3 regions of the Streptomyces sp. NPDC013157 genome follow, and region 1 is predicted to be linked to each of the others. Evidence: predicted binding sites of a transcription regulator. Region 1 holds the regulator's gene; each other region holds the start of a gene.
What was found. The regulator HrcA, encoded in region 1, represses chaperone genes, less so after heat shock. The targets are predictions, from matches to a motif close to TTNGCACTCNGNNNNNCNGAGTGCNAA.
Positions count from the first base shown of each region.

Region 2: the regulator HrcA is predicted to act here: its motif matches at 5,756-5,782, upstream of groES (co-chaperone GroES).
Region 3: the regulator HrcA is predicted to act here: its motif matches at 7,501-7,527, upstream of groL (chaperonin GroEL).

Region 1 is NZ_JBIBAK010000006.1:329,332-339,367, forward strand. Features, by position in the region: gene ACFY6U_RS20820 (SpoIIE family protein phosphatase) at 1-1,368, shown strand, start outside; gene hemW (radical SAM family heme chaperone HemW) at 1,500-2,732, shown strand; gene ACFY6U_RS20830 (DUF3097 domain-containing protein) at 2,739-3,554, opposite strand; gene ACFY6U_RS20835 (MBL fold metallo-hydrolase) at 3,589-4,311, opposite strand; gene hrcA (heat-inducible transcriptional repressor HrcA) at 4,484-5,500, shown strand; gene dnaJ (molecular chaperone DnaJ) at 5,501-6,637, shown strand; gene ACFY6U_RS20850 (nitronate monooxygenase) at 6,954-8,033, shown strand; gene ACFY6U_RS20855 (16S rRNA (uracil(1498)-N(3))-methyltransferase) at 8,030-8,779, shown strand; gene ACFY6U_RS20860 (VOC family protein) at 8,811-9,203, shown strand; gene ACFY6U_RS20865 (hypothetical protein) at 9,297-9,860, shown strand; gene ACFY6U_RS20870 (S41 family peptidase) at 9,907-10,036, shown strand, end outside.
Region 2 is NZ_JBIBAK010000013.1:34,748-44,783, reverse strand. Features, by position in the region: gene ACFY6U_RS32955 (LysR family transcriptional regulator) at 127-1,026, opposite strand; gene ACFY6U_RS32950 (MOSC domain-containing protein) at 1,106-1,774, shown strand; gene ACFY6U_RS32945 (SDR family NAD(P)-dependent oxidoreductase) at 1,872-2,645, shown strand; gene ACFY6U_RS32940 (ester cyclase) at 2,751-3,458, shown strand; gene groL (chaperonin GroEL) at 3,549-5,174, opposite strand; gene groES (co-chaperone GroES) at 5,301-5,609, opposite strand; gene ACFY6U_RS32925 (polysaccharide deacetylase family protein) at 5,977-6,780, opposite strand; gene ACFY6U_RS32920 (polysaccharide deacetylase family protein) at 6,777-7,670, opposite strand; gene ACFY6U_RS32915 (methyltransferase domain-containing protein) at 7,761-8,954, shown strand; gene ACFY6U_RS32910 (hypothetical protein) at 8,932-9,141, opposite strand; gene ACFY6U_RS32905 (RNA polymerase sigma factor) at 9,245-10,036, opposite strand, start outside.
Region 3 is NZ_JBIBAK010000009.1:219,245-229,280, forward strand. Features, by position in the region: gene ACFY6U_RS26565 (carboxylesterase/lipase family protein) at 1-547, opposite strand, end outside; gene ACFY6U_RS26570 (metallophosphoesterase family protein) at 684-1,556, opposite strand; gene ACFY6U_RS26575 (GNAT family N-acetyltransferase) at 1,606-2,199, opposite strand; gene ACFY6U_RS26580 (hypothetical protein) at 2,500-2,964, shown strand; gene ACFY6U_RS26585 (hypothetical protein) at 2,955-3,359, shown strand; gene ACFY6U_RS26590 (NADH:flavin oxidoreductase) at 3,382-4,509, opposite strand; gene ACFY6U_RS26595 (alpha/beta fold hydrolase) at 4,726-5,511, shown strand; gene groL (chaperonin GroEL) at 5,716-7,338, opposite strand; gene ACFY6U_RS26605 (cold-shock protein) at 7,659-7,865, opposite strand; gene ACFY6U_RS26610 (ubiquitin-like small modifier protein 1) at 8,334-8,609, opposite strand; gene thrC (threonine synthase) at 8,653-9,936, opposite strand; SAM riboswitch class I at 9,955-10,036, opposite strand, start outside.

The DNA of each region.
Region 1 (10,036 bases):
GAGCGCGAAGGAGGATGCTCCCACCGCCCCGAGCGCGACCGGGACTGGCTCAACCGGGGCGCGCTGTCCTTCCTCGCCGAGGCCTCCGACCTGCTGGCCGGCCAGCTCGACGAGAATCTGGTGGCCGCGCTCACCGGCCAGCTGATCGTGCCCAGGCTCGCCGACTGGTGCGCGGTGTGGCTGGAGGACGAGGCGACCGTACGCGGCGGGGGCTGGGGCGACCCCGGCGGTGCGGGCGGTGCGGGCGGCCCGCGGCTGGCCCGGGTCTGGCACGGCAGCGAGAACCGCATCGAGGAGCTGCGCCACGCCCTGGAGAAGGACCCGCCGTGCCCGAGCAGCGGCTTACGGTCCGGGCCGGAGCCGTATCCCTGGCCCGGCGCGGCGCTCGGCCCGCAGGGCGTGCACGGCTCGGCGCTCGCCTACCGGCTGATCGCGGGTGGCCGCCCGCTCGGTACGCTCGTCATCGGGCGGTCCGGCCCGGACGGCATCCCCGACGAGATCACCGGCCTCGTGGAGGACTTCGGCCGCCGGGTCGCCCTCGCCATCGGCGCGGCCCGCCAGTACGCCCGCCAGGCCACCATCAGCGCCGTCCTGCAGCGCGGTCTGCTGCCCGGCGCGGTCGCCGAGATCCCGGGCGTGCGCAGCGCGCTCGTCTACGAACCCTGCGACAAGGGCGGTCCCAGCGGCGACTTCTACGACCTCTTCCCGGCCGGCGACGGCCGCTGGTGCTTCGCCGTCGGCGACGTCCAGGGCAAGGGCCCCGAGGCCGCCGTCGTCATCGGCCTCGCCCGGCCCTGGCTGCGGCTCCTCGCCCGCGAGGGCTACCGGGTCGCCGACGTCCTCGACCGCCTCAACCAGCTCCTCCTCGACGACGCCACCGAGGCCGCCGACGCCGCCGCCCGCGCCCTGGTCGCCGCCGGCGGCCGCGCCCTGCCGCCCGGCGACGGCCCGCAGACCCGTTTCCTCTCTCTCCTCTACGGCGAACTCACCCCCCTCGACGGCGGCGGCATCCGCTGCACCCTCGCCTCCGCCGGGCACCCGCTGCCGCTGCTCCTCGGCCCCGACGGCGAGGTCCGCACCGCCGCCCGCCCGCAGACCCTGCTCGGGGTCGTCGAGGACGAGACCTACACCAGCGAGACCATCGAGCTCGCGCCCGGCGACAGCCTGCTGTGCGTGACCGACGGGGTCACCGAGCGGCGCTCCGGCAGCCGCCAGTTCGACGACGGCGACGGGCTCGCGCGGGCGCTGGCCGGCTGCGCGGGGCTGAACGCCGACCTGATCGCCGAACGCATCAGACGGCTCGTCCACGAGTTCGGCGGTGGACAGCCGGAGGACGACCTGGCGCTGCTCGTCCTCCAGGCGGAGTGACCCGCGTCGCACGGGACAGCCGTACGGGACTGTCGCACGGGACAGCCGTACGGGACTGTCGCACGGGACAGCCGTACGGGACTGTCGCACGGGACAGCCGTACGGGACATCCGTACGGGACAATGGAGGACATGCCTTCCGCACTCCCCGACGGCGAGCCCGTCCCCGACGACGGCGCGCTCCCCGCTTCCGCGCTCGCCGGTGCCGCCGCCCGCCCCCTCGGGTTCTACCTGCACGTCCCCTACTGCGCGACCCGCTGCGGCTACTGCGACTTCAACACGTACACGGCGACCGAGCTGCGCGGCACGGGCGGTGTCCTCGCCTCCCGCGACAACTACGCGGACACCCTGATCGACGAAGTCAGGCTGGCCAGGAAGGTCCTCGGCGACGATCCGCGCGAGGTGCGGACCGTGTTCGTCGGCGGTGGTACGCCGACCCTGCTGGCCGCCGCCGATCTCGTACGGATGCTGGGCGCGATCCGGGACGAGTTCGGGCTCGCGGCGGACGCGGAGGTCACGACGGAGGCGAACCCGGAGTCCGTCGGCCCCGCCTACCTGTCGGCCCTGCGCGAGGGCGGTTTCAACCGGATCTCCTTCGGCATGCAGAGCGCACGGCAGCACGTCCTGCGGGTCCTCGACCGCACCCACACCCCCGGGCGGCCCGAGGCGTGCGTCGCGGAGGCCCGCGCGGCCGGCTTCGAGCACGTCAACCTCGACCTGATCTACGGCACCCCGGGCGAGTCCGACGACGACTGGCGGGCCTCGCTGGACGCGGCGATCGGCGCCGGGCCCGACCACGTCTCGGCGTACGCGCTGATCGTCGAGGAGGGCACCCAGCTGGCCCGCCGGATCCGCCGGGGCGAGGTGCCGATGACCGACGACGACGTCCACGCCGACCGGTACCTGATCGCCGACTCGGTGCTGTCGGAGGCGGGCTTCGACTGGTACGAGGTGTCCAACTGGGCCACCTCGGAGGCGGGCCGCTGCCTGCACAACGAGCTGTACTGGCGGGGCGCCGACTGGTGGGGCGCCGGACCGGGGGCGCACTCGCACGTGGGGGGCGTGCGGTGGTGGAACGTCAAGCACCCGGGGGCGTACGCGGCGGCGCTGGCGTCGGGGCGGTCGCCGGGCGCCGGGCGGGAGGTCCTGTCGGACGAGGACCGGCGGGTGGAGCGGATCCTGCTGGAGCTGCGGCTGCGGGAAGGGTTGCCGTTGGCGCTGCTGAAGGAGGAGGGGCTGAAGGCCGCGCGGCGGGCGCTGGGGGAGGGCTTGCTGGAGGAGGGTCCGTATGACGGGGGGCGGGCCGTGCTGACGCTGCGGGGGCGGTTGCTGGCGGATGCGGTGGTGCGTGATCTGGTGGACTGATCACGGTCAGGCCCCACCGCTGCCCGTGACGAAGTCGATCAGTTCCTCCACCCGGCCCAGCAGCTCCGGCTCCAGGTCCTTGTAGGAGCCCACGCGCGCGAGGATCGCCTGCCACACCGCGCCCGTGCTGTCCGTGGGCCAGCCCAGCGCCCGGCAGACGCCCGTCTTCCAGTCCTGGCCGTGCGGGACGCGGGGCCAGGAGCCGATGCCCAGGGACGACGGCTTCACCGCCTCCCAGATGTCGATGTACGGGTGGCCGACGACCAGGGCGTGGTCGCTGGTGACCGACTGCGCGATGCGCCACTCCTTGGTGCCGGGGAGCAGGTGGTCGACGAGGACGCCGAGGCGGGCGTCGGGACCGGGGGCGAACTCGGCGACGATGGCGGGAAGGTCGTCGACGCCCTCCAGGTACTCCACGACCACGCCCTCGATGCGCAGGTCGTCGCCCCAGACCTTCTCGACCAGTTCCGCGTCGTGGCGGCCCTCCACGTAGATGCGGCCCGCACGGGCGACACGCGCGCGTGCGCCGGGGACGGCGACCGAGCCGGATGCGGTACGGGAGGGACGTACCGGCCCCCCTGACGTGGGGCGTACGAGGGTGACGACCCGGCCCTCCAGGAGGAAGCCGCGCGGCTCCAGCGGGAAGACGCGGTGCTTGCCGAAGCGGTCCTCCAGGGTGACCGTGCCCGCCTCGCAGCGGATCACCGCGCCGCAGAAACCGGTACCCGGCTCCTCGACCACCAGACCGGGTTCGGCGGCCACCTCGGGCACCGGCTTCGGCTTCTTCCAGGGCGGGGTCAGGTCGGCGGAGTACTGGCGCATTCGGATGACGATAGGAGAAGCCGAACGGGTGCGCCTACGACACGCCGAAACGGGCGGCCAGGGCGTCGCGCTGGGCCCGTACGAACGCCGCGTCGACGACCGCTCCGTGACCGGGGACGTACAGGGCGCGATCACCACCGAGCGAGAGGAGGCGGTCCAGGGCCGCGGGCCAGCGGGACGGTACGGCGTCGGGGCCGGCCTGCGGATCGCCGGACTCCTCCACCAGGTCGCCGCAGAACACCACCTCCGGGTCGCCGGGGACCAGGACGGCGAGGTCGTGGGGGGTGTGGCCGGGGCCCACGTTGGCCAGCAGGGCCTGGCGGCCGTCGCCCAGGTCGAGGGTCCACTCGCCGGAGACCAGATGGCGCGGGAGCGGGAGGGCGTCGGCCGCCTCCTCGGCCTCCGCGGCCGGCAGGCCGTTGCGGATCGCGTCCAGGCGGAGTTCCTCGCGGTGGTACGCGAGGACGGCCTCCGTGCCCACCGCCGCGTACAGGTCCGCACCCGCGAAGGCGGCCGCGCCGAAGACGTGGTCGAAGTGGGGATGGGTGAGCGCGAGATGGGTCACACGGCGGTCGGCCAGCGCCTGCGCCTCCGTACGCAACCGCGCGCCCTCCGCCAGGCTCGACCCGGCGTCCACCATCAGGGCCGTGCCCGCGCCCAGGACCAGACCCGCCGTGCAGTCCCAGCCCGGCAGCCGGCACCGGCCGACCCCTTCGGCCACCCGCTCCCAGCCCAGCTCTTCCCAAGTCACCGTCATGCCGCGACGCTAGCCGTAGAAGGCCGTGGGTCCTGACCGACCTTGCCCAGTCAGTACCCCACGGCCGTACACTGGGCCGGGGATGCTGGCACTCGCGTTCGCAGAGTGCCAGACGAAAGGCCCGAAGGGACCGAAAGGCCGCGGTGACGACTTTCTGGAGGTGTGGCGCCGGATGCTGAGTGAACGCAGGCTTCAGGTGTTGCGCGCCATCGTCCAGGACTATGTCGGCACCGAGGAACCGGTCGGATCGAAGGCGCTGACCGAACGGCACAACCTCGGGGTCTCCCCGGCAACCGTGCGCAACGACATGGCCGCCCTGGAGGACGAGGGGTTCATCGCCCAGCCGCACACCAGCGCGGGGCGGATCCCCACCGACAAGGGGTACCGGCTGTTCGTGGACAAGCTGGCCGGCGTCAAGCCGATGAGCGCGCCCGAGCGGCGGGCCATCCAGAACTTCCTCGACGGCGCCGTAGACCTCGACGACGTGGTGGCGCGGACCGTTCGGCTGCTGGCCCAGCTGACCCGGCAGGTGGCGGTCGTGCAGTATCCGTCGCTGACGCGGTCGACCGTGCGGCACGTGGAACTGCTCTCCCTCGCGCCGGCCCGGCTGATGCTGGTGCTGATCACCGACACCGGGCGGGTCGAGCAGCGGATGGTCGACTGCCCGGCGCCCTTCGGGGAAACGTCTGTGGCGGACCTGCGGGCGCGGCTGAACAGCCGGGTCGCGGGGCGCCGGTTCTCGGACGTGCCCCGGCTGGTGGAGGACCTGCCGGAAGCGTTCGAGGCCGAGGACCGCGGCACGGTCTCGGCGGTGCTCTCCACCCTGCTGGAGACGCTCGTCGAGGAGAACGAGGAGCGGCTGGTGATCGGCGGCACCGCCAATCTCACCCGCTTCGGACATGACTTTCCCCTCATGATCCGGCCCGTCCTGGAGGCGCTGGAGGAGCATGTCGTGCTCCTCAAGCTCATGGGCGAGGCAGGGGATTCGGGCATGACCGTACGCATCGGTCACGAGAACGCCTACGAGGGACTCAACTCCACGTCCGTGGTGTCGGTCGGCTACGGTTCGGGCGGCGAGGCAGTCGCCAAACTCGGCGTGGTCGGACCGACCCGCATGGATTACCCGGGAACGATGGGAGCGGTACGAGCGGTGGCACGGTACGTCGGACAGATCCTGGCGGAGTCGTAAGTGGCCACGGACTACTACGCCGTTCTCGGCGTGCGCCGCGACGCGTCGCAGGAAGAGATCAAGAAGGCCTTCCGTCGGCTCGCGCGCGAGCTGCACCCGGACGTCAACCCGGATCCGAAGACCCAGGAGCGGTTCAAGGAGATCAACGCCGCTTACGAGGTGCTCTCCGACCCGCAGAAGAAGCAGGTCTACGACCTCGGCGGGGATCCGCTCTCGCAGAGCGGCGGCGCGAGCGCGGGCGGCTTCGGGGCCGGCGGGTTCGGGAACTTCTCGGACATCATGGACGCGTTCTTCGGTACGGCGTCCCAGCGCGGGCCGCGGTCGCGTACGCGGCGCGGCCAGGACGCGATGATCCGGATCGAGGTCGAGCTCGACGAGGCGGCCTTCGGCACGACCAAGGACATCCAGGTCGACACGGCGATCGTCTGCAACACCTGCAACGGTGAGGGCGCGGCGCCGGGCACCTCCGCCCAGACGTGTGACATGTGCCGGGGCCGTGGTGAGGTCTCGCAGGTGACGCGGTCGTTCCTGGGCCAGGTCATGACCTCGCGGCCCTGCCCGCAGTGCCAGGGCTTCGGGACGGTCGTGCCGACGCCGTGCCCGGAGTGCGCGGGTGACGGGCGGGTGCGGTCGCGGCGGACGCTGACCGTGAAGATCCCGGCCGGTGTCGACAACGGCACGCGGATCCAGCTGGCCGGTGAGGGTGAGGTCGGGCCGGGTGGCGGTCCCGCCGGTGACCTGTACGTCGAGATCCACGAGCTGCCGCACTCCACGTTCCAGCGGCGCGGGGACGACCTGCACTGCACGGTGACGATTCCGATGACGGCGGCGTCGCTCGGTACGAAGGTGCCGTTGGAGACGCTGGACGGGCTGGAGGAGGTCGACATCCGGCCGGGCACGCAGTCCGGGCAGTCGATTCCGCTGCACGGGCGTGGGGTCACGCATCTGCGGGGCGGGGGGCGCGGTGATCTCATCGTCCACGTCGAGGTGACGACGCCGACCAAGCTCGATCCCGAGCAGGAGCGGTTGCTGCGGGAGCTGGCGAAGCTGCGCGGGGAGGAGCGGCCGCAGGGGCAGTTCCAGCCCGGTCAGCAAGGGCTGTTCAGCCGGCTGAAGGACGCGTTCAACGGGCGTTGACGGGGTGCCGTGAAGGGGCTCCGCCCCTTCGACCCCGCCAGGGGGCTCCGCCCCCTGGACCCCCGGGACCTATGCCCACCCACCACCCGACTCGGTCCGTCAACAGGTGCGGTCGCCCCTCGGCTCGGTCGGTCGAGGGGTGGGGTTGCTCGCCCGGCTCGGTCGGTCGAGGGGTGGGGTTGCTCGCCAGGTTCGGGTGGTCGAGGGGTGGGGTTGCTCGCCCTGGACCGGTCGGGTCGGTGGGGGGAGATTTGTGGCATGTGCCAAAGGGGCGGCCCGATTCGGTCTTGTTCGGAGGACGTGACAACATGCCGTCATGTCCTCCGCACTGACCGATCTCTTCCCTCTTCCGATCGTGCAGGCCCCCATGGCAGGCGGGGTCTCCGTCCCGCAGCTTGCCGCCGCCGTGTCCGAGGCGGGCGGGCTGGGGTTCCTCGCCGCCGGGTACAAGACCGCCGACGGGATGTATCAGGAGATCAAGCAGCTGCGGGGGCTGACCGGCCGTCCCTTCGGTGTGAACGTCTTCATGCCGCAGCCCGAGTACGGCGAGTCCGGTGCCGTGGAGGTCTACGCGCATCAGCTGGCCGGTGAGGCCGCCTGGTACGAGACCGAGCTCGGCGACCCGGACAGCGGCCGGGACGACGGGTACGAGGCCAAGCTGGCCGTGCTGCTGGACAACCCGGTCGCCGCCGTCTCCTTCCACTTCGGCGTGCCGACGCGGGAGGTGCTGGACTCGCTGCGGCGGGCCGGGACGGTCACGCTGGTCACCGCCACCACCGCCGAGGAGGCCCTCGCCGTGGAGCGGGCCGGGGCGGACGCGGTGATCGCCCAGGGCGTGGAGGCCGGCGGACACCAGGGCACCCACCGGGACCTGCCGGAGAACGACGGGTCCGGCATCGGGCTGCTGTCGCTGGTCGCCCAGGTGCGCGAGACCGTGGGCATCCCGGTCGTCGCCGCGGGCGGGATCATGCGCGGCGGCCAGATCGCGGCCGTACTGGCGGCGGGGGCGAGCGCCGCCCAGCTGGGGACGGCCTTCCTCGCCACCCCGGAGTCCGGCGCCGCCGGCCTGCACAAGCAGGCGCTCACCGACCCGCTCTTCACGCGGACCGCGCTGACCCGGGCGTTCTCCGGGCGGCCCGCCCGCGGCCTGGTCAACCGGTTCATGCGCGAGCACGGCCCGTACGCGCCCGCCGCCTACCCGGAGGTCCACCACCTCACCTCCCCGCTGCGCAAGGCCGCCGCCCGGTCCGGGGACGCGCAGGGCATGGCCCTGTGGGCCGGGCAGGGGCACCGGATGGCCCGCGAGCTGCCCGCCGGACAGCTGGTGGAGACCCTCGCGGCCGAACTCGCCGCCGCGTCGACAGCGTTGTCCACCAAGGAGGGGGAGAAGCGATGACCGCCCCCGTCTTCGTCGTCGAGCACTTCCGTACGGACGCCGGCGGACAGTACGTCCTCGACGGGCCCGAGGGACGGCACGCGGTCTCCGTGAAGCGGCTCCAGCCCGGCGAGGAGGTCGTCCTCACCGACGGCGCCGGCCGCTACGCGGTCTGCGACGTGGTGGCCGCCGAGGGCAAGGACCGGCTGGTCGTCCACCTGGCGTCGGTCTCGGAGGAGCCGGAGCCGGCTCCGCGCATCACCGTCGTCCAGGCTCTCCCCAAGGGCGACCGCGGCGAGGTCGCCGTGGAGACCATGACCGAGGTAGGCGTCGACGCGATCGTGCCCTGGCAGGCCGCCCGCTGCATCACCCAGTGGAAGGGCGAACGGGGTCTCAAGTCGCTGGCGAAGTGGCGGGCCACCGCCCGCGAGGCCGGCAAGCAGTCCCGCCGGGTGCGGTTCCCGGAGGTCGCGGACGCGGCGACGACCAGGCAGGTCGCGGCACTTCTGGCCAAGGCCGACCTCGCCGCCGTGCTGCATTCCGACTTCGGGCACGGCAGCGAGCCGCTCGCCGCGGCCGAACTGCCCGCCGACGGCGAGATCGTGCTGGTCGTCGGGCCCGAGGGGGGCGTCGCGCGGGACGAGGTGGCGCTGTTCGAGGAGGCGGGTGCGAAGACGTACACCCTGGGGCCTACCGTGATGCGCACGTCGACCGCCGGGACGGCGGCCACGGCCCTGCTGCTGGGCCGCACCGGCCGGTGGTCCTGAACCGACCGCACCACACCCTGGGGAACACGCCGTGGAACTCGCCCAAGTCCGGCTCCTGGTCACCGACTTCGCCGCCTGCTACCGCTTCTACGCCGAAGTGCTCGGACTGAAGCCGCAGTCCGGGGCGAGCGAGGGGCCGTACGAGAAGTTCAGCCCGCACGCCGGATCGGCGGGGATCGCCCTGCAGGACCGGGCGATGATGGCCGCGATACTGGACGAGCTGGGGGACGCGGCGACCGGGCACCGCTCGCTGGTGGTGCTGCGCGTCGACGACCTCGACACCTACTGCGAGCAGATCGTCGGACGGGGGGCGGTCCTCCTGCACGGGCCGGCGGAGATGACGGAACGCATGCGGGTCGCCCATCTCAAGGACCCCGAGGGCAACCTGGTGGAACTGCAGGAGTGGCTGCTGCTGCGCACCTGAGGGACGGTGCACCGGCACGGGTGACCTCTCCGAACACGTGAGTGGCCGTATGTCCCCTACCGCCACCGGCACGACGGTGGCAGGCTGCCCTCCATGGGGGTATTGAGGCGGATTTGGGGCCGGCCGCGCGGGACCAGGGTGGCGGCCGTGGCAGGGCTCGCGGTGCTCGCCGTGGGCGGTGCGGTGGCGTGTCAGCCGAGCGACCTGAACACCGCGACGGTCGCCTACACCACCGACCGGACCGCAACCGCCGAGCTGAAACGCCAGCACGTCGACGTCGACTGGCTCACCTGCACCGGCAACTACGGGTCGTCGGCGGGGGCCACGAAGAGCACGAAGACGCCGTCGGCCACCTCGACCACCGTCGTCTCCGTCGACTGCCAGGGCCGGACCACGGACGGCCGGAACATCACCGTCACCGGCCGGGTCACCAAGGCCGTCAGCGGCGCCTGCGTGCGCGGGAGCCTCGTCGCCAAGGTCGGCGGCAAGGAGTGGTTCCGGGTGAACGGGCTGGGCAATTGCGACGCCACGCCCGGGCCGACGTACAGCACCTACCGCCCGCCCACCTACGGACAGCAGCCGGGCCCCACCGTGACCGTCACGAAGACCATCTGGTGCCAGGGCGACCCCACGTGCTGGCCGGTGCAGGGCAAGTGATCGAAATCGGCCACCGGGAGCACGCCCCGGTGCATAGGCTGAGCGGGTGACTCAGGGTGCAGCGACAGGACCGCGGTCCTACCTCCGATTTCCCCATGTCCACGGCGATCTGGTCGCCTTCACCGCCGAGGACGACGTGTGGCTCGCGCCCCTGGACGGCGGCCGGGCCTGGCGGG
Region 2 (10,036 bases), on a different contig from region 1:
CTCCGACACATGAAAGAACGTTTCTGCAATCTGTTGACAATTCGTTGAGCACCTGCCGACGACCGGGCACGCGCACGTGGGTGCCCTCGCCGGGCCGCGCCTGCGCCCCCGACGGCCTGTGAGCCGCTACGCCCGCCGGGCCGCCCGGCCCAGCTCTTCCAACGTCGCCGCCACCGCCGGCACCTGCGCCAGGTCGGCCAGGGTGAGGGCGACGATCTCCCGCCGCACCGCGGGCTCGAGGACCACCGTGCGGACGCCTCTCGGCCGTACCGACTCGACCGCCAGCCGCGGCAGTACGGCGACGCCCAGCCCCGCCCCGACCAGGCCGACCACGGCCGGGTAGTCGTCGGTGGCGAAGTCGATGCGGGGCGTGAAGCCCGCACTCTCGCACGCCTGGACGAGCTGCCCCCGGCAGCGCGGGCAGCCCGCGATCCAGGGCTCGTCTGCGAGTTCCCCGAGGGCGACCGACTCCGCCCGGGCCAGCCGGTGCCGCTCCGGCACCAGGCCGACGAGCCGGTCCGTGAGCAGCGGCCGTACCACCAGGTCGTCCCACTCCTCGGCGTCCGCGGCACCTTCGTAGCGGAAGGCCAGCGCGATGTCGCAGTCACCCGCGCGCAGCAGCTCCACGGACTTCGGCGGCTCGGCCTCCTCCAGGGAGACGCGGGTGCCGGGGTGGGCGGCGCGCAGGGCGGCGAGTGCCGTCGGGACCAGCGTGGAGCTGCCGCTCGGGAAGGAGACCAGGCGCACCCGGCCCGCGCGCAGCCCGGCGATCGCGGCGACCTCCTCCTCGGCGGCGGTGAGCCCGGCGAGGATCCCGGAGGCGTGCCGGACCAGGGCCTCGCCGGCCTGGGTCAGGCGCATCTCGCGGCCGTTGCGGACCAGCAGCGGGGTGCCCACGGAGGTCTCCAGGGCCTTCATCTGCTGGCTGACGGCGGGCTGGGTGCAGCCCAGTTCGCGCCCCGCCGCCGAGAAGGACCCGGTGGTGGCGACGGCGCGCAGGACGCGGAGATGACGTGCCTCGATCATCTCTTGAGCATAAGACGGGCTTGGACAGGGCGCCCGAAAACGCGTCGACGCTTTGAGGATGCTCCCGTACCGTCGGAGCATGGAGCTTCTCTCGGTGAACCTCGGCCGTCCGACGCCGTCGCCGCACACGGACCAGGTCGACGGCGTGACCGGTATCGACAAGCGGCCGGTGGACGGGCCGGTGCGGGTGGCGGCGCCCGGGCCCAAGGGGACCGCGGGCAGCGGGCTGGCCGGGGACGCGGTGTGCGAGCTGCGCCACCACGGCGGCGACGACCAGGCGGTCTACGCGTACGCGCGCGAGGACCTCGACCACTGGGAGAAGGAGCTCGGCCGGCCGCTGCCGAACGGCTGTTTCGGTGAGAACCTCACGACAAACGGGCTGAACGTGTCGGAGGCGCTGATCGGCGAGCGCTGGCGGATCGGCTCCGGGGTTGTACTGGAGGTCACCTCGGGGCGCATCCCGTGCCGTACTTTTCAGGGCCATCTGGGCGAGCGGGGATGGGTGAAGAGATTCACGCGGAAGGGTGCCACCGGTGCCTACCTCCGGGTGATCGAACCGGGTGAGATCCGGTCCGGCGACCCCATCGAGATCATCCACCTGCCGGAGCACGGGGTGACGGCGGCGATGGAGTTCCGCGCGACCACCACCGAGCGGGAGCTGCTGCCCCGGCTGCTCGCGGCGGGCGCGGCGCTGCACCCGGAGGCGCTGGCGCAGGCCCGGAAGTACGTGGCGGCGCAGAGCGGCTGAACGGCTGTCACGCGCAGGCCGTTCACCGGCACTTCACCGTTAGGGAGAGCCGGTGCGCACAGCGGACGCCGTCAGTCCGGGTAACTACCCTTGGTCCATGACAACGGCTCTGATTACGGGATCGACCGCGGGGATCGGTGCCGCGTTCGCGCGGCGGCTGGCGGCTGACGGGCACAACCTCGTCCTGGTGGCGCGGGACACCAAGCGGCTGCGCGAGCAGGCGACCGAGCTGCACGACCGGCACGGCATCGAGGCGGAGGTGCTCACCGCCGACCTCGCCGAGGACGCCGGCATCGAGTCGGTGGCCGCCCGGCTCGGGGACCGCAAGAACCCGGTCGACCTGCTGGTCAACAACGCCGGCTTCGGCAACAAGGGCCGTTATCTGGACGTCTCGATGGCCGACGAGCTGCGCATGCTCAAGGTGCACTGCGAGGCGGTGCTGCGGCTGACCTCGGCGGCGGCCGAGGCGATGCGCGAGCGCGGCCGCGGCGGTGTCGTCAACGTGGCCTCGGTGGCGGCCTTCGTGCCGCGCGGGACGTACGGCGCCTCCAAGGCGTGGGTCGTGCAGTTCACCCAGGGCGCCGCGCGCGACCTCGCGGGCACCGGGGTGCGGCTGATGGCGCTGGCGCCGGGGTTCGTCCGTACGGAGTTCCACCAGCGGGCCGGGATGGGCACGGACAACATCCCGGGCTGGATGTGGCTGGACGCCGACAAGCTGGTCGCGGCGGCGCTGGCCGACCTCGCGCGCGGGAAGACGCTGTCGGTCCCGGATCCCCGCTACAAGGTGCTGACGGGCCTGGCGAAGATGGCGCCGCGCGGGCTGGTGGGCGGCATCAGCTCGAAGACGGGCCGCAAGTACGGGCCGCAGTAGGGAGCCGGCCGGGCTGCACCAGGGCGCACCGGGACCCACCGGAACGGGGCCGGTGAGACGATGGTGTAGTTCGGTCGCGCCCGCAGGGGGGCCGGAGGCGGTTTCATGACGTTCGTGCAGCTCATCGAGTGCAGGACCAGGCGGTTCGACGAGATGGACCGGCTGATGGACAGGTGGGTCGAGCAGACCAAGGGGAAGCGGACGGCGACGCACACGCTGGTCGGCAAGGACCGCAGCGACGCGGAGCACGTCGTGGAGATCGTGGAGTTCCCGTCGTACGAGGAGGCGATGCGGAACTCACGGCTGCCGGAGACCGACAAGGTCTTCCACGAGCTGCTGGCGCTGTGCGAGGGGACGCCGACGTTCACCGATCTGGACGTGGTGCGCGACGAGGGGCTGTACGCCGGCACCGCGCGGCGGTTCTTCGAGACGATCGCGGCGGCCGGCCCGCTGGCTCCGCTGGACGGCCTGCTCGCCGAGGACTACCACGACCACGATCCGGTCGAGGGACAGGACACCATCGGCATGGACGCGATGCGGCGCAAGCTGGAGATGTGGCGGGGGGCCTTCGACTTCACGTTCCGCGTCGAGGACCAGATCGCCCAGGGCGACCGGGTGTGCACCAGGTGGCTCTGGACGGGCGTGCACCAGGGGCCGTTCATGGGGATCCCGAACACCGGCCGGCAGGTCACCATGGCCGGGACCACGATCCACCGCTTCGACGCGAACGGGAAGATGGCCGAGGGCTGGCTGCAGTACGACCGGATGGGGCTGCTGGCACAGCTGGGTGCGCTGGACGCACTGGCGAAGTAGGCCGACCATCGAAGTACCCGCGAGGGGCGAAGCCCCCGTTCCCGGCGGACGACCGGGAGCGGGGGCTTCCTCAGCTCAGAGACTGTCGCCTCAGTGCGAGTGGCCGTGCGAGTGGCCTGCGGCGGCGGCCTCTTCCTCTTCCTTCTTCTCGACGACGAGGGTCTCGGTCGTCAGGAGCAGGGAGGCGATGGAGGCGGCGTTCTCCAGGGCGGAGCGGGTGACCTTGACCGGGTCGATGACGCCGGCCTTGACCAGGTCGCCGTACTCGCCGGTGGCGGCGTTGTAGCCGTTGCCCTTCTCCAGCTCGGCGACCTTGGAGACGATGACGTAGCCCTCCAGGCCGGCGTTCTCGGCGATCCAGCGCAGCGGCTCGACGGCGGCCTTGCGGACCACGGAGACACCGGTGGCCTCGTCGCCGGTCTTGCCGAGGTTGTCCTCGAGGACCTTCACGGCGTGGACGAGCGCGGAGCCACCACCGGAGACGATGCCCTCCTCGACCGCGGCGCGGGTCGCGGAGATGGCGTCCTCCAGACGGTGCTTCTTCTCCTTCAGCTCCACCTCGGTGGCGGCGCCGACCTTGATCACGCACACGCCGCCGGCCAGCTTCGCGAGGCGCTCCTGGAGCTTCTCGCGGTCCCAGTCGGAGTCGGTGTTCTCGATCTCGGCCTTGATCTGGGCGACGCGGCCGGTCACGGCACCGGAGTCACCGGCGCCGTCGACGACCGTGGTGTCGTCCTTGGTGACGGTGACACGGCGGGCGGAGCCGAGCACGTCCAGGCCGACCTGGTCGAGCTTGAGGCCGACCTCCTCGGAGACGACCGTGGCGCCGGTGAGGATCGCCAGGTCCTCCAGCATCGCCTTGCGGCGGTCGCCGAAGCCGGGGGCCTTGACCGCGACCGCGTTGAAGGTGCCGCGGATCTTGTTGACGACCAGGGTCGACAGGGCCTCGCCGTCGACGTCCTCGGCGATGATCAGCAGCGGCTTCGAGGCGTTGGACTGGATGATCTTCTCGAGCAGCGGCAGCAGGTCCGCGATGGAGGAGACCTTGCCCTGGTTGATGAGGATGTAGGGGTCCTCCAGGACGGCCTCCATGCGCTCCTGGTCCGTCACGAAGTACGGCGACAGGTAGCCCTTGTCGAAGGCCATGCCCTCGGTGAAGTCCAGCTCCAGACCGAAGGTGTTGGACTCCTCGACGGTGATGACACCGTCCTTGCCGACCTTGTCCATCGCCTCGGCGATGAGCTCGCCGACCTGCTGGTCCTGGGCGGACAGCGCGGCGACGGCGGCGATGTCGGACTTCTCGTCGATCGGGCGGGCCGACGCGAGCAGGTCCTCGGAGACGGCGGCGACCGCGGCGTCGATGCCCTTCTTCAGGGCGGCCGGGGAGGCACCGGCGGCGACGTTCTTCAGGCCCTCGCGGACGAGCGCCTGGGCCAGCACGGTGGCGGTGGTCGTACCGTCACCCGCGATGTCGTTGGTCTTGGTCGCCACCTCCTTCACCAGCTGCGCGCCGAGGTTCTCGTACGGGTCCTCGATCTCGACCTCGCGGGCGATCGTGACACCGTCGTTGGTGATGGTGGGGGCGCCGAACTTCTTGTCGATGACGACGTTGCGGCCCTTGGGGCCGATCGTCACCTTCACCGTGTCGGCAAGCTTGTTGACGCCGCGCTCAAGGGCGCGACGGGCGTCCTCGTCGAACTTCAGGATCTTCGCCATGGCAGCGGATGCCCTCTCGGAAATCTGGGGTGAACAAGACTGCGCCCCTGGCGCCCGGCTTCTTGGAGGATCGCGGGGGCCAGGGGCGCAGCTTCAAGCGGAGTGCTTGAGGTGTAAGTCGCAGGCTTACTTCTCGATGATCGCGAGCACGTCGCGAGCCGAGAGGACGAGGTACTCGTCGCCGTTGTACTTCACCTCGGTGCCGCCGTACTTGCTGTAGAGCACGACGTCGCCGACCTTGACGTCGAGCGGCAGGCGCTCGCCGTTCTCGAAACGGCCCGGGCCCACGGCGAGGACGGCGCCCTCCTGGGGCTTCTCCTTCGCGGTGTCCGGGATGACCAGGCCGGAGGCCGTGGTCTGCTCGGCGTCGAGCGGCTGGACCACGATGCGGTCCTCAAGCGGCTTGATGGCAACCTTGGAGCTGGCGGTCGTCACGATCCGACCTCCCCCTTCGGAGATCTCACGGGGTTAACTGTCTGAGGTGGCGACCAGGTGGATCCGTCGTCGCGGGTGCCGGACCTGCCCGTCGCGTTGTTGGCACTCTCATCTGCCGAGTGCCAGAGCCGAGACTATGACCGCGATTAGCACTCGGTCAAGCGGAGTGCCAATTGCCTGCGGCGCGGCGCCGAAAAAACCGGGTTGCGCGGTGTTGCGGTGACCGTCCCTGGGGGCTGGCGCCCCCAGACCCCCGCCTGTCGGCCTTCGGCCTCGTCCCCAAACGCCGGACGGGCTGGATTTTGTGGCCGAGCGCCGTCGTCAGACACCCGACCGGCGGGATGTGCGGCCAAGCCCGGAGGTAGGACTACAGATAGTCCTCCAGCCGGCCCACCGTCAGGCCGGCCGCCTGGACGCGGCGCAGGAGGCGGGCGGTGCGGCTCCTGAGGGTCGGGCCGAGGGCCTCGTCGGGGCCGACCAGGATGATGTCGCCGGGGCGGAGCTGCTTGTCGCCGGTGCGGTAGGTGATGCCGTCGGGGGTCATCGCCGCCCGCCACAGGACCACCGCAGTGACCCCGCAGTCCGCCGCCGCGCGCAGGGTGGTGGTGTCGTAGATGCCGTAGGGCGGGCGGAAGAGGCGGGGGCGGATGCCGAACCGGGACTTCAGCTTCTCCTGCTGGCCGCAGATCTCGGCGTGCTGGCCGGCGTACGGCAGGCCGGGCATGGCCGGGTGGTCGAGGGTGTGGTTCTGGACGCTCGCGCCGACCGACTGCAGGCGGGCGAAGTGGCCGTAGCCGGGGCCGACCACGCTGTCCGTGAGGAACATGCTCACCGGCAGCCGCAGTTCGCGGACCATGTCGACGAAGCGGGGGTCCTTCTCGGCGCCGTCGTCGTAGGTCAGGAAGACCACCCGGTCGGAGGTGGGGATGTGGTCGACGACCGGGGGGCGGGTGGTGCGGAGGGACAGCGGGTGGAGCGGCGGGCGTGGGGCCGGGGAGAGGGGCGCGGTCAAGCCCCAGCGGCGGTACGGCGGCTCGCCCGACGGGCCGTGCGGGTGCACCCGGTCGGCGGCCTTCCTGCCGAGCCGTTCGATGGGGTCGACGGACGGCGCGCAGGCCGACAGGAGGAGGGCGGCGGCCAGGACGGCGGCCGTCGCCCTCGGTCGGCTCACAGGTAGTCCTCCAGGCGCGCCACCGCGTAGCCGTCGCGGGTGACCTTGTTCAGGAAGCGGCGCATGTCGTCGACCATGGTGCCGTCCCAGTCGTTCCGGCCCCGGAAGTGCGTGAGGACGATGTCACCGGGGTGCAGTCCGCGGTCCCACTCGCGGTACTCCCAGTGGTCGACGAACACCTCCTCGTCCCAGATCGGCGCGTACTTGATGCCGCAGGCCTTGGCGGCGCGCAGGGTGTCGCCGTTGTAGTTGCCGTAGGGCGGCCGGAAGACCGTCGGCGCCTTGCCGAACTGCCGCTTCATGATGTCCTGCATGCCGCAGATCTCGTGCTTCTGCTCCTCGTAGGTCAGACCGGGCATGTAGGGATGGGTGAGGGTGTGGTTGTTGAGGGTGTGGCCCTCGGCCTGCATCCGGCGGAAGTAGCCGTAGTCGTCCTTGACCAGGTAGTTGCTGAGGAACGCGGTGTAGGGGATCCGCAGCTCGCTCATCATCCGCAGGAAGTCCGGGTCCTTCTCGGAGCCGTCGTCGACGGTGAGGAAGACGACCTTCTTCCTGGTGGGGACGGTGGTGAAGACCGGGGGCAGGTCGTCCTCCACCTGGCCGTCCACCTCGAAGCCGTCGCGAGCGGTGATCCTCGGCTTGTACTTCGGCGGGGCCGGGGGCCGCAGCGGGACCGCGTCCAGCCCCCAGCGCCGGGCGGCGGCGACCAGGGCGGCGTGGTCGTCGGGGGCGGCGGCGGCCCGATGGGCCTGCTGGCCCGCGGCGGGACGGACCCCGGCCTCGTCCTCCGGTCCGGCGCAGCCGGAGACGACGGTGACGGCCGCCACGGCGGCGAGGGCGGCCATGGCCAAAACCACCCTATTTTTGTCATTTTGTACGACTGCTCGCATGGCCTCGGATCTTTCCAGCCCTCTCCCCGGAACCCCGGCAGACACCGCGGCCGGAGGCGAACCATCCACCGACTGGCCGACAATGACCCGGTGAACGACCTCCTCTCCCCCCTCCTCACCCCCGAGGGCCACGCCCTCCTCGACGAGGTGCGCGGCACCGCGCCCGCCGACGAGCTGGCCGTGGCCACCCGGCTGCGCCGCGAGCACCCCGCCGAGCTGGTGTCGGCGGCGCTGGCCCAGGCCCGGCTGCGGCAGCGGGCGGCGGCGAAGTTCGGGGAGGCGGACGCGGGCCGCATGTTCTTCACCCCGAACGGGGTCGAGCAGTCGACGCGGGCGAGTGTCGCCGCGTACCGGGCGGGGCGGCTGAAGGCGCTCGGGGTGACCTCGGTGGCCGACCTGTGCTGCGGGATCGGGGGCGACGCGATCGCGCTCGCCCGGGCCGGAATCCGCGTCCTCGCCGTGGACCGGGATCCGGTGACGGCGGCCGCCGCCCGCGCGAACGCCGAGGCGCTCGGGCTCGCCGGCCTGATCGAGGTACGGGAGGCGGACGTCCAGGAGGTGGACACGGCCGGCCACGACGCCGTCTTCGTCGACCCGGCCCGGCGCGGCGGCCGTGGCCGCATCTTCGACCCGGAGGCCTACTCACCGCCGCTGTCCTGGGCGGTCGCCACCGCGTCGGCCGCCCGCGTGGCCGCGCTGAAGATCGCCCCCGGCATCCCGCACGAGGCGGTCCCGGCGGCGGCCGAGGCCGAGTGGATCTCGGACCACGGCGACGTCAAGGAAGCCGTCCTCTGGTTCGGCACCGGCGCCCCGGGGGCCGTCCGCGCCACCCTCCTCCCCGGCCCGCGCACCCTGCTCGGCCGCGGCCTGCCCGACCCCGCCGTCCGCCCGGTCGGCCGTTACCTGTACGAGCCGGACGGCGCCGTCATCCGTGCCCACCTGGTCGCCGAGGTGGCCGAGGAGCTGGACGCGGGCCTGATCGACCCGACGATCGCGTACGTCACGGCCGACACCCTCCAAGCCTCCGACTGCGCGACGGCGTACGAGATCACCGACGAACTCCCCTTCAACGTCAAGAAGCTGAAGGCCCTGCTGCGCGAGCGCGAGGTCGGGAACCTGACCGTGAAGAAGCGCGGCTCCGCGGTGGAGCCCGAGGAACTGCGCAGGAAGGTCAAGCCGCAGGGACCGAACGCGGCGACCGTGTTCCTGACCCGGGTGGCGGGGGCGCCGACCATGCTCGTCGGCGCCCCCGCGCAGCCGGCTACTGGTGCTGGGCGGTCCTGAGCGGCGCGAGGTTCCGGTCGGCCGCCGTACCGGACCCGGTGGGGGCCGCGGCGGGCGCACCGGCGTCCGTGCGCAGCGCCAGGGCGCTCTTCGTCGCGGCGAGGCCGTTGCAGTACGGCTGGTACACGAAGTCGTTCCCGCTCGCGCTGATCGACGAGCCGGCCGTGTTCAGCGCACCTGCCGTCACCGAACCGGTGCCGCCGAAGGCGATGGCGGCCTGGGTGCCGGCCGACTTCAGGTCGACGTACTCCGTGCTGTGCGCGTCGCTTGAACAGCAGTCTGCCGAAAGGTTACGAAGCGCACTCCCGCGCCCTGGCCAGCAGCAGCTCCCGTTCCCGCTCGTTGCGCGCGAGGCCCGCGGCCCGTTCGAACTCCGTGCGGGCCTCCGCCGTACGCCCGAGGCGGGCCAGCAGGTCGGCGCGGACGCTCGGCAGCAGGTGGTAGTCGCTCAGGGCGGGTTCCGCGGTCAGCGGGTCCACGATCTCCAGGGCGGCCGCCGGGCCCTCGGCCATCGACACGGCCACCGCTCGGTTCAGCTCGACGACCGGGGACGGGGAGCGGGCCGCCAGCAGCCCGTACAGGGTGGCGATGGCCCTCCAGTCGGTCTCCTCGTACGTGTACGCGTGCGCGTGGCAGGCCGCGATGGCCGCCTGGAGGGCGTACGGCCCCGGGACGCCGGTCGCCGTGGCGTCCGCGCGGGCCAGGGCCCTGATGCCGCGGGCGATGAGCATGCGGTTCCAGCGGCGGCGGTTCTGGTCCCTGAGCAGGACCGGTTCGCCGTCGGGGCCGGTGCGGGCGGCCGTGCGGGAGGACTGGAACTCCAGGAGCGAGGCGAGGGCGTGCACCTCCGGCTCCTTCGGCATGAGCCCCGACAGCACCCGGGCCAGCCGCAGCGCGTCCTCGCAGAGCGACGGGCGCAGCCAGTCGTCGCCCGCCGTGGCCGCGTACCCCTCGTTGTAGATCAGGTAGATGACGTCCAGGACCGAGCCGAGCCGGGCCTCGCGGTCGGGGCTGTACGGCACCTCGAAGGCGACGTTCTTCGTCGCGAGGGTGCGCTTGGCGCGGACGATGCGCTGAGCGAC
Region 3 (10,036 bases), on a different contig from region 1:
TGATGTTCTCCCGCACCCACTCCAGCGCCGCCACCTGGTCCAGCAGGCCCCGGTTGGCGGGCGCCCCCTCGATCTGGGCGAAACCCTCCATGCCGACGCGGTAGTTGAGGGAGACCACGACCACGTCGCCGTCGCGGGCGACGTGCTGGGCGTCGTAGCCGGGGCTGCCGGAGTGGCCCAGCTTGTAGGCGCCGCCGTAGATCCACACCATCACCGGACGGCGGGCGGCCGGGTCCGGGGCGGGCGTCCACACGTTCACCGTCAGCCAGTCGTCGCCCTCGGGGGCCTCCAGGACACCCGTGCGCCCCTGGATGCCCAGGTCCTGCGGGGGCGGCGGGCCGAAGGCGTACGCCTCACGCGTCCCGTCCCACGGGCGCGCCGGCCGCGGCGCGGCGAACCTGGCCGCTCCCACCGGAGCTTCGGCGAACGGTATCCCCCGGAAGACCGCCAGGCCGTCCTCCCGCAGGCCGCGCACGGCACCGGCGCCGGTACGCACGACGGGACCCTCGGTGGCGGCCGTCTGCCCGGCGGACTCGTTCGTGATCATGATCGCTCGCTTTCGACGGCTGGTTGCTGCCACTTCCTGCGACTGGCCGCTGCCGGTTTCACAGCCGGTCACTGGTGAAACGCCCGGCACTTCGCACGAGTGCCGAACACACCTCACCCGTTGGAGTGAATCCAGGTCAGCCGTGCCGGGCCATGAACGCCCTGGCCTCCGCCTCGCCGATCTCGTACACCGTCTCATGCGCCCGTGGATCGCGCGCATGGAAGGTGTGGAACATCGGGCTCGCCGGACCGCCCAGCTCCACCAGCGAGGCCGACGCCCCGCGCACCGCCCGCTCCCCGCCGGGTGCCACGGTCAGGTCTACCCGGTTGACCACCCCGGGCGTCACCCAGACCGGCACCGACTCCAGCAGCCCGAAGAGCTGGGTGTGGTAGTGGCCGGTCAGGATCACCCGTACGTCGGCGCCCCGGACCACGGCCGCCAGGTCGCCGGGATCGCGCAGCCCGAAGAGCTGCTGCATCGGCGACATCTCCAGGGCGACGGGCGGGTGGTGCAAGGCAAGGACCGTGCCGTGCTCGGCTGGGGTGCGCAGCACCTCGCGCAGCCACTCCAGCTGGGGCGCGCCGAGGCGGCCGTGGACCTTGCCCGGTACGAGGGAGTCCAGGGTGACGAAGCGCAGGCCGCCGACCGTGCTGACCGCGGCCCGCTCGGCCGAGTCGAAGGAGAGTTCGGCGCGGTCGGTGCCGTCGGCGTTCAGATGCCCGCTGCCCAGCACCTTGGCGAAGGCCTCACGCTCGTCGTGGTTGCCGGTGGTGCACAGGACCGGGATGTTCCGGTCCCGCGCGAAGGCGCCGATCAGTGTGCGCAGGGCGGTGTACGCCTCCACCGCGCCGTCGTCGGCGAGGTCGCCGGTGACGACGACCGCGTCGAGGCCTTGGAGATGGCGGAGTTCGTCGAGCATCAGCCGCAGCGACGCGGTGGCGTTGACGCCCCGCGCGTTGGGGGCGTCGGTGCGGTCCAGGTGGGTGTCGGAGAGATGCAGGATCCTCATCTTCCGCAGGTTAGGGGGCGGTTGCGGATGCGGGCCAGGGAGAGGACCGTCAGCGGGCCGGGCGCCACATGCCGGTCACGGTCCCGCCGCCCGGCATGGTGATCCCGGCGCACGGGGTGAAGCCGACGCTCTCGTACCGGCGGTTGTTGGCGGGGTTGGTCGACTCCAGATAGGCGGCCGCGCCCACGGCGTCGAGCCGGGTCAGGGTGTCGGACAGGAGGGCCATGCCGAGTCCCTTGCCCCGGTGGTCGGCACGGGTGCCGAGGATGGTCAGGTGGAAGAAGGGTTCGTCGGGGTGGGCCGCCCCGAAGCTCGCCTCGGCCGCCTCGACCGCACGCGCCACTCCGGCTCCCGCGACCCGCTCCATCAGCCTGGGCCGCTCCCGCTCCTCCTCCTCGGTCAGCTCGACGCCGCCCGCCGGGATCCACACGACCACCGCCTCCGCGCCCGGCGTCACGAACGTCCACGGGTAGCGCAGCGCCGAGGTGGCGTAGACCCGCCACAGCACCGCCGCCTGCTCGGCCCGCCGGCTCTCGTCGGGGAAGACCGGACCCCACACCGGGTCGTGGAAGAAGGCACTGGTGAGGGTGGTCACGATGGCGTCGAGATCGGCGGGGGTGGCCAGGCGGAAGGCGTCGCTCATGGGGTCGAAGGTAACCGGGAGGGCCCAGGCCGAGAAGTGGCCTGTCCGCGTGGCAGGGACGGGGGCACCCGCGGCCGTCACAAGCACATAACGAAGTACGCGCACCAAGTGGGTTGGCCCCGCACCCCACTTGAGACGTTCGGGCAGGTCAGCACCGCGCCTTGGGACCGCTCCCGGGAGATGCCCTCACAGGTTCCTGACGTCCCATACCTCAACAGTGAGCCGCCGACCGGAGAGCCGAGCCGTGACGAGACACGCGAGACATGCGGGACACGCGACCCGTGCGACGGGCGAGCGCCGATGAGCGGCCTGCTCAGGCAGTTGCGCGTCTCTCTGCTGATCACCCTCGGGATGTCCGCCTTCACCGCGGCGGGGGACCTGCTGGACGGCCTGGTGCACGGCGACTTCCTCGCGACCCTGGGCGACCGGGCCTCGGAGGTGGCCATCGTCTGCACCCTCGTCGCCCTCGTCCACTCCGCGATCTACGGCGTGATGCACGTCGGGCGCCCCGAGACGCGCGAGGTGCGGGGCGTCCGGGCCGGGGTGGGGGTGCTGATGGTGCTCGACGTGGTCCCGCTGTTCACGACGGGACATGTCGTACTGGCCCTCATCCCCCTGCTGGCCACCGTCGGCGGCTGGGCCCTCGGTGAACACACGGGCGTGACGGCGGACGCCGCGCCCTGGGGCGCCCTGCTCTTCGGCCTCCTGTCGCTGCCGGTGCAGCTTGTGGTCGCCGTGGTCATGAGCATCGCGGGGTGGCTGTGACCGTCTCCGCGGACACCGCCGCCGCGTGGGCCACCCTGCTGACACTCGCGGGTCTGCCCGCGATCGGCTACGCGCTCTTCACCAGGCTCACCGGCCGGGGGCGCGGAGACGCCGCCCCTTGGCGGGTTCAGGACGATCCCACGACCTGGGTCGGGGCGGGTGCGGCGGTCGCGGGCCATGTGCTGGCCGTGGTCGCCGTGGTCGGGGAGTGGGGCAGGGTGTTCGGTTTCCTGACGACGGCGTACGTGGGCGGGTGCGTCGCCGGCGCGTTCGTCTATACGTACGACACCTGGGTGCGCGGGGGTGAGCAGCGCCGGAGCGCCCTGCGCCCCGTGCTCCTGCTCGTGGCGCCCTACGCGGTCGCCCTCGGGTTCTTCGGCCGCATCGCCGGCTGACCCGAGGGCGGACCGGACGGGGTCAGCTCAGGGTCTTCAGCGCCGCCCCGTCGAACGGCTTCAGTTCGTCCGCCCGGCCGGCGAGGACCTTCGCCGCCCACTCCGGGTCCTGGAGCAGGGCGCGGCCGACGGCGACCATGTCGTACTCCTCGCGCTCCAGGCTGTCGAGGAGGTCGTCGATGCCCTTGGTCCCGGAGCCCTCGCCGACGAAGGCCTTGAGGAACTCGCCGTCGAGGCCGACCGAGCCGACGGTGATGGTGGGCCTCCCGGTGAGCTTCTTGGTCCAGCCGGCCAGGTTGAGGTCGGAGCCCTCGAACTCGGGGAGCCAGTAGCGGCGGGTGGAGGCGTGGAAGACGTCGACACCGGCGGCGGCCAGCGGGGTGAGGATCGCCTCCAGCTCCTCCGGGGTCTCCGCGAGGCGGGCGTCGTAGTTGTCGGACTTCCACTGCGAGTAGCGGAAGATGACGGGGAACTCCGGGGAGACCGAGTCGCGTACGGCGGCCACGATCTCCGCCGCGAACTTCGTGCGGGCGACCGGGTCGCCGCCGTACGCGTCGGTGCGGCGGTTGGTGCCCGCCCACAGGAACTGGTCGAGCAGGTAGCCGTGGGCGCCGTGCAGCTCGACGCCGTCGAAGCCGATGCGCTCGGCGGCGGCCGCGGCCTCGGCGAACGCGCGGATCACGTCGTCCAGGTCCTGCTGGGTCATGGCCCTGCCCTCGCCCTCGGTGCCGTCCAGGCGGACGCCGGAGGGGCCGACGGCGGGAGCGTCCGCGAACGGCGGCTGGCCCTGCTGGCGGACCATGCCGATGTGCCACAGCTGCGGGACGATCGTGCCGCCGGCCGCGTGCACGCCCTCGGCGACCTTCGCCCAGCCCGCCAGCTGCTCCTCGCCGTGGAACCGCGGGACGCGGCTGCTGTCTCCGGCCGAGTCGTGGCCGACGTACGTCCCCTCGGTGACGATCAGCCCGACACCGGCGGCGGCCCGGCGCGAGTAGTACGAGACCACGTCCTCACCGGGGACGCCGCCGGGGCTGAAGTAGCGGGTCATCGGCGCCATCACGATCCGGTTGGGGACCGTGAGCCCGTTCAGGGCGATGGGGCGGGAGAGGATCTCGGCCGCGCGGGAGGCCGGAGGCGTGGTGACGGTCACGTGGGGGGCTCCTCGTGAGTAGGTCGAGTACCTGGGGTGGTGGCACCCGAGTTCGTAGACCGAACGGTATGTGCACACGCATCGAGTGCGCATCCGTGCACAACGATCTGTCCGGACGCGCACATTCCCGCTCCGACGCCGAAGCCGTGTGACCCCCGCCACGAAGCGCCGCCCTATCGGGTGGCGGCCCCACCGGCGCCCTGCGAGCATCTGCGGATGCTGACGCTCGCCGACGATCTCGGCCACCTTTCCTATGTCGTCGACGGTGACGGGCCGCCGGTCGTGCTCGTGCACGCCGGAGTGGCGGATCACCGCATGTGGGACGCGGTCGTGCCCGCCCTCTCGGCCCGGCACACGGTCGTCCGGTACGACCTGCGCGGTTTCGGCGAGTCCGCGCCCCCGACCGGGCCGTTCGACGAGACCGACGACCTGCGGCGCCTCCTGGACCACCTCGGCCTCGAACGGGTCCGGCTGGTGGGCGCGTCCTGGGGCGGCCGGGTGGCCGTGGAGTTCACGCTCGTCCAGCCGGACCGGGTGCACTCCCTGGCACTGTTCGCCCCGCCCTGGCCGGGATACGACTGGTCCGCGGAGATGGTCGCGTACGACGAGGCGGAGACGGCCGCCCTGGCCGCGGGCGACCTGGACACCGCGGTCCAGGTCAACCTGGACATGTGGCTGCGCGGGCCGGCCCGCGGGTGGCACGACGTCGCCGCCGGACTCGCCGACGAACTCCGCGGCCCGCTGCGGACGTCGCTGGTGAACCAGGACGTTGTGGGCAGGCACTCCCAGGGCACCACGGCCGGTGACATCACCGCCATCTCCGTCCCCACCCTGGTGGGGATCGGCGGGCTCGACACCGCCGACTTCCGGGACATCGCCCGCCGGTACGCCGCCGGAATCCCGGACGCCACCCTCGTCGAGTTCGCCGCCGCCGGACACCTCGTCGCACTGGACACACCCCTCGAACTCACCGCGGCGCTGGGGCCGTTCCTCGCGCGCTAGGCGCCGGCCGGCGGATCAAGTCGCTGGAAAGCAGCGGTGGCCGTCTCTGAGGGAGGGCGTGCCAGACCCCGCGTCTGCGGCAGGATCCACCGGACCGCCCCCGGCACAACGGCCGAAGCCCGCCGGGCACAGCGAAGGGCGGCACCCCCTGTCGAACAGGAAGTGCCGCCCTCGGTGCTGCGTCAGAACATCCGAGCCTCAGGCTCAGAAGTCCATGTCACCGCCCGGCATGCCGCCCGGAGCGGCCGCGGCGGCCTTCTCCGGCTTGTCGGCGATGACGGCCTCGGTGGTGAGGAACAGCGCGGCGATGGAGGCGGCGTTCTGCAGGGCAGAGCGGGTCACCTTCGCCGGGTCGATGATGCCCTCGGCGACCAGGTCGACGTACTCGCCGGTCGCGGCGTTGAGGCCGTGACCCGGGGTGAGGTTGCGGACCTTCTCCACCACGACGCCGCCCTCGAGGCCGGCGTTGACGGCGATCTGCTTCAGCGGGGCCTCGAGGGCGAGCTTCACGGCCTGCGCGCCGGTCGCCTCGTCACCCTCCAGCTCCAGCTTCTCGAAGACCTGGGAGGCCTGCAGCAGGGCCACGCCACCACCGGCGACGATGCCCTCCTCGACGGCCGCCTTCGCGTTGCGAACGGCGTCCTCGATACGGTGCTTGCGCTCCTTGAGCTCGACCTCGGTCGCGGCACCGGCCTTGATGACGGCGACGCCACCGGCGAGCTTCGCCAGGCGCTCCTGGAGCTTCTCGCGGTCGTAGTCCGAGTCGGACTGCTCGATCTCGGCGCGGATCTGGTTGACCCGGCCCTGGACCTGCTCGGTGGAGCCGGCGCCGTCGACGATGGTGGTCTCGTCCTTGGTGATGACCACCTTGCGGGCGCGGCCCAGCAGGTCGAGGGTCGTGTTCTCCAGCTTGAGACCGACCTCCTCGGAGATGACCTCGCCACCGGTGAGGATGGCGATGTCGTTCAGCATCGCCTTGCGGCGGTCGCCGAAGCCCGGGGCCTTGACGGCGACGGACTTGAAGGTGCCGCGGATCTTGTTGACGACCAGGGTCGACAGGGCCTCGCCCTCGACGTCCTCGGCGATGATCAGCAGCGGCTTGCCCGACTGCATGACCTTCTCCAGGAGCGGGAGCAGGTCCTTGACGGAGCCGATCTTCGAGTTGGCGATCAGGATGTACGGGTCGTCGAGGGACGCCTCCATACGCTCCATGTCGGTGGCGAAGTACGCCGAGATGTAGCCCTTGTCGAAGCGCATACCCTCGGTGAGCTCCAGCTCCAGACCGAAGGTCTGGGACTCCTCGACGGTGATGACGCCTTCCTTGCCGACCTTGTCCATGGCCTCGGCGATGAGCTCGCCGATCTGGGTGTCGGCGGCGGAGATGGAGGCCGTGGAGGCGATCTGCTCCTTGGTCTCGACGTCCTTCGCCTGCTCGAGCAGCGCACCGGAGACCGCCTCGACGGCCTTCTCGATACCGCGCTTCAGGGCCATCGGGTTGGCGCCGGCGGCCACGTTGCGCAGGCCCTCGCGGACCAGGGCCTGGGCGAGAACGGTCGCGGTGGTCGTACCGTCACCGGCGACGTCGTCCGTCTTCTTGGCGACTTCCTTGACCAGCTCGGCGCCGATCTTCTCGTACGGGTCCTCCAGCTCGATCTCCTTGGCGATGGACACACCATCGTTGGTGATCGTGGGGGCGCCCCACTTCTTCTCAAGGACGACGTTGCGGCCCTTGGGGCCGAGGGTGACCTTGACGGCGTCGGCGAGCTGGTTCATACCGCGCTCAAGGCCGCGCCGCGCCTCCTCGTCGAACGCGATGATCTTGGCCATGTGAAGTGGTCCCTCCAGGACTGGGGGTGAGTCTTCGGACCGCGCCCGCGCCCGCGACGGACGGCTCGCCGACCCGTGGGTTCCTTGCCCCACCCGGCCTGCGGGCCTCACCGACCCGGTCCTTCGTTGTCACTCTCACCTTCAGAGTGCTAACGCCAATGATTAGCACTCGCCCATGCCGAGTGCAAGCGCCTCCCGGGGATCGGCCCCCGGAGTCAGGCCCCCGGGCATGCGCCGGGCATGCCGAAGGGCCCGTGCCCCGGGAGGCACGAGCCCTTCGAAGAAGTACAGAAGAACGTCGCTGTCAGTCGGCGCGTGCTTCAGCCGGTCGCCAGCCGGACCATGTCCGCCTGCGGCCCCTTCTGGCCCTGCGAGATCTCGAAATCGACCCGCTGACCCTCTTCCAGGGTGCGGTAGCCGTCCATCTGAATCGCGCTGTAGTGGACGAAAACATCCGCACCACCGTCGACCGCGATGAAGCCGTACCCCTTCTCCGCGTTGAACCACTTGACGGTGCCCTGAGCCATGCCTAACTCCCCTATTACTGGCCCTTGCACAGATCCACACTTCGCGGATCCGGGTCAGACCTCACCCCCCATTGGTTGGGGGCGTGCGCCGGAACGCGTCGACCGCGGCTGAATGTATCTGTCCAACTGCCGTCTGCAACAGGTCAATCGGACGAGAATTCTGGACGGAAGGGGTCCGGAATGTAGCAAGAATTCGGCCGAATTCAGGGCAAGTCGGACCCCATAAAGGCCACAAAAGCCGCATATAACCCGCACACTTTGGCTACTTCTTGTCGGGCTCGCGGTATCGAATACGGGGCTCCCGACCTGGAGATCGGGACCGTGTTCCCCAACTCTACCGCGCTCAACCACACAGAATTGCCCCCTCCGCTTCTCTCACGGAGGGGGCAATCAGATGAACAGTCGGTGATCGGCGTTACCGAAGGTAATGTTCGGTCATTCGATCAGCCTGTCAAGCAGGTCGGCAGGTCAGCCGCCCGCGACGGCCGGGATGATGGAGACGCCGGCCCCGTCCGGGGTGGCGGTCTCCAGGCCCTGCTCGAAGCGGACGTCGTCGTCATTGACGTACACGTTGACGAACCGGCGCAGCTTGCCCTGGTCGTCGAGAACCCGCGCGGAGATCCCGGTGTGGTTCTTCTCCAGGTCCGAGATGACCTCGCCGAGAGTGGCGCCCTCGGCGGCGACTTCGGCCTGACCACCGGTGTAGGTGCGCAGGATGGTGGGGATGCGAACGGTGACGCTCACGTTTTTACCTCCGGTCTGGGCAACGCCCTATTTCTCGGGGGACTCAGGCGAGCCCGGCCTCGCGGAAAGACTCCAGATTCGGGCGAATGGTCGCGGTGAGTCCAGTCCCCGCCACTGCGTCCAGCGTCTTCAGCCCATCACCAGTGTTGAGTACAACGACCGACTTCGCCGGATCAATCAACCCATTCTCAATGAGCTTTTTGGTGACTCCAACCGTCACCCCGCCGGCGGTTTCCGCAAAGATTCCCTCGGTCCGCGCGAGCAGCTTGATGGCGTCGACGACCTGCTCGTCGGTGACGTCCTCCACCGCGCCGCCGGTGCGCCGCGCGATGTCGAGGACGTACGGCCCGTCGGCCGGGTTGCCGATGGCGAGGGACTTGGCGATGGTGTTCGGCTTCTGCGGGCGGACCACATCGTGGCCCTCCTTGTAGGCCACCGACACCGGCGAGCACCCCTCGGCCTGGGCACCGAAGATCTTGTACGGCTTGTCCTCGACGAGCCCGAGCTTGATCAGCTCCTGCAGACCCTTGTCGATCTTCGTGAGCTGCGAGCCGGAGGCGATCGGGATGACCAGCTGGTCCGGGATCTCCCAGCCGAGCTGCTCGCAGATCTCGTACGCCAGGGTCTTGGAGCCCTCCGCGTAGTACGGCCGCAGGTTGACGTTGACGAAGCCCCAGCCCTCGCCGGCCGAGTCGCCGATCAGCTCGGAGCAGAAACGGTTCACGTCGTCGTAGTTGCCCTCGATGCCGACGAGCTCGCCGCCGTAGATCGCGGCCATGACGACCTTGCCCTGCTCCAGGTCGTGCGGGATGAACACGCAGGAGCGGAAGCCGGCCCGGGCGGCGGCGGCGCCGACCGCGCCGGCCAGGTTGCCGGTGGAGGAGCAGGAGAGGGTGGTGTAGCCGAAGGCGCGGGCGGCCTCGACGGCCTGGGCGACGACGCGGTCCTTGAAGGAGTGCGTCGGGTTGCCGGAGTCGTCCTTCACGTACAGCCCGCCGGTCACCCCGAGCTCACGGGCCAGGTTGTCGGCCTTGACGAGCTTGGTCCAGCCGGGGTTGATGTTCGGCTTGGTCGCCACGTCCGCGGGGACGGGCAGCAGTGGCGCGTAGCGCCAGATGTTCGCGGGACCCGCTTCGATCCGCTTCCGCAGCTCCTCGGTGTCGTACGCCGAGAAGTCGTACGCGATCTCCAGCGGGCCGAAACACTCCTCGCAGGCGAACACCGGGCCGAGCGGCACGCGGTGACCGCACTCGCGGCAGCTGAGGGCTGCGGCGGGGCCGAGGTCGACGGTGGAATCCGTGGTGCTTGCAACAGTCTGCACAGCCATGTGAGGCGAGGCCCTTTCTCCTCATCTTCCTCACGACGCATCTCGCCGTGAGACGGATTTGGCACCTTCCCTAGCCGGGAGCCTCGCGGACGATCGACAC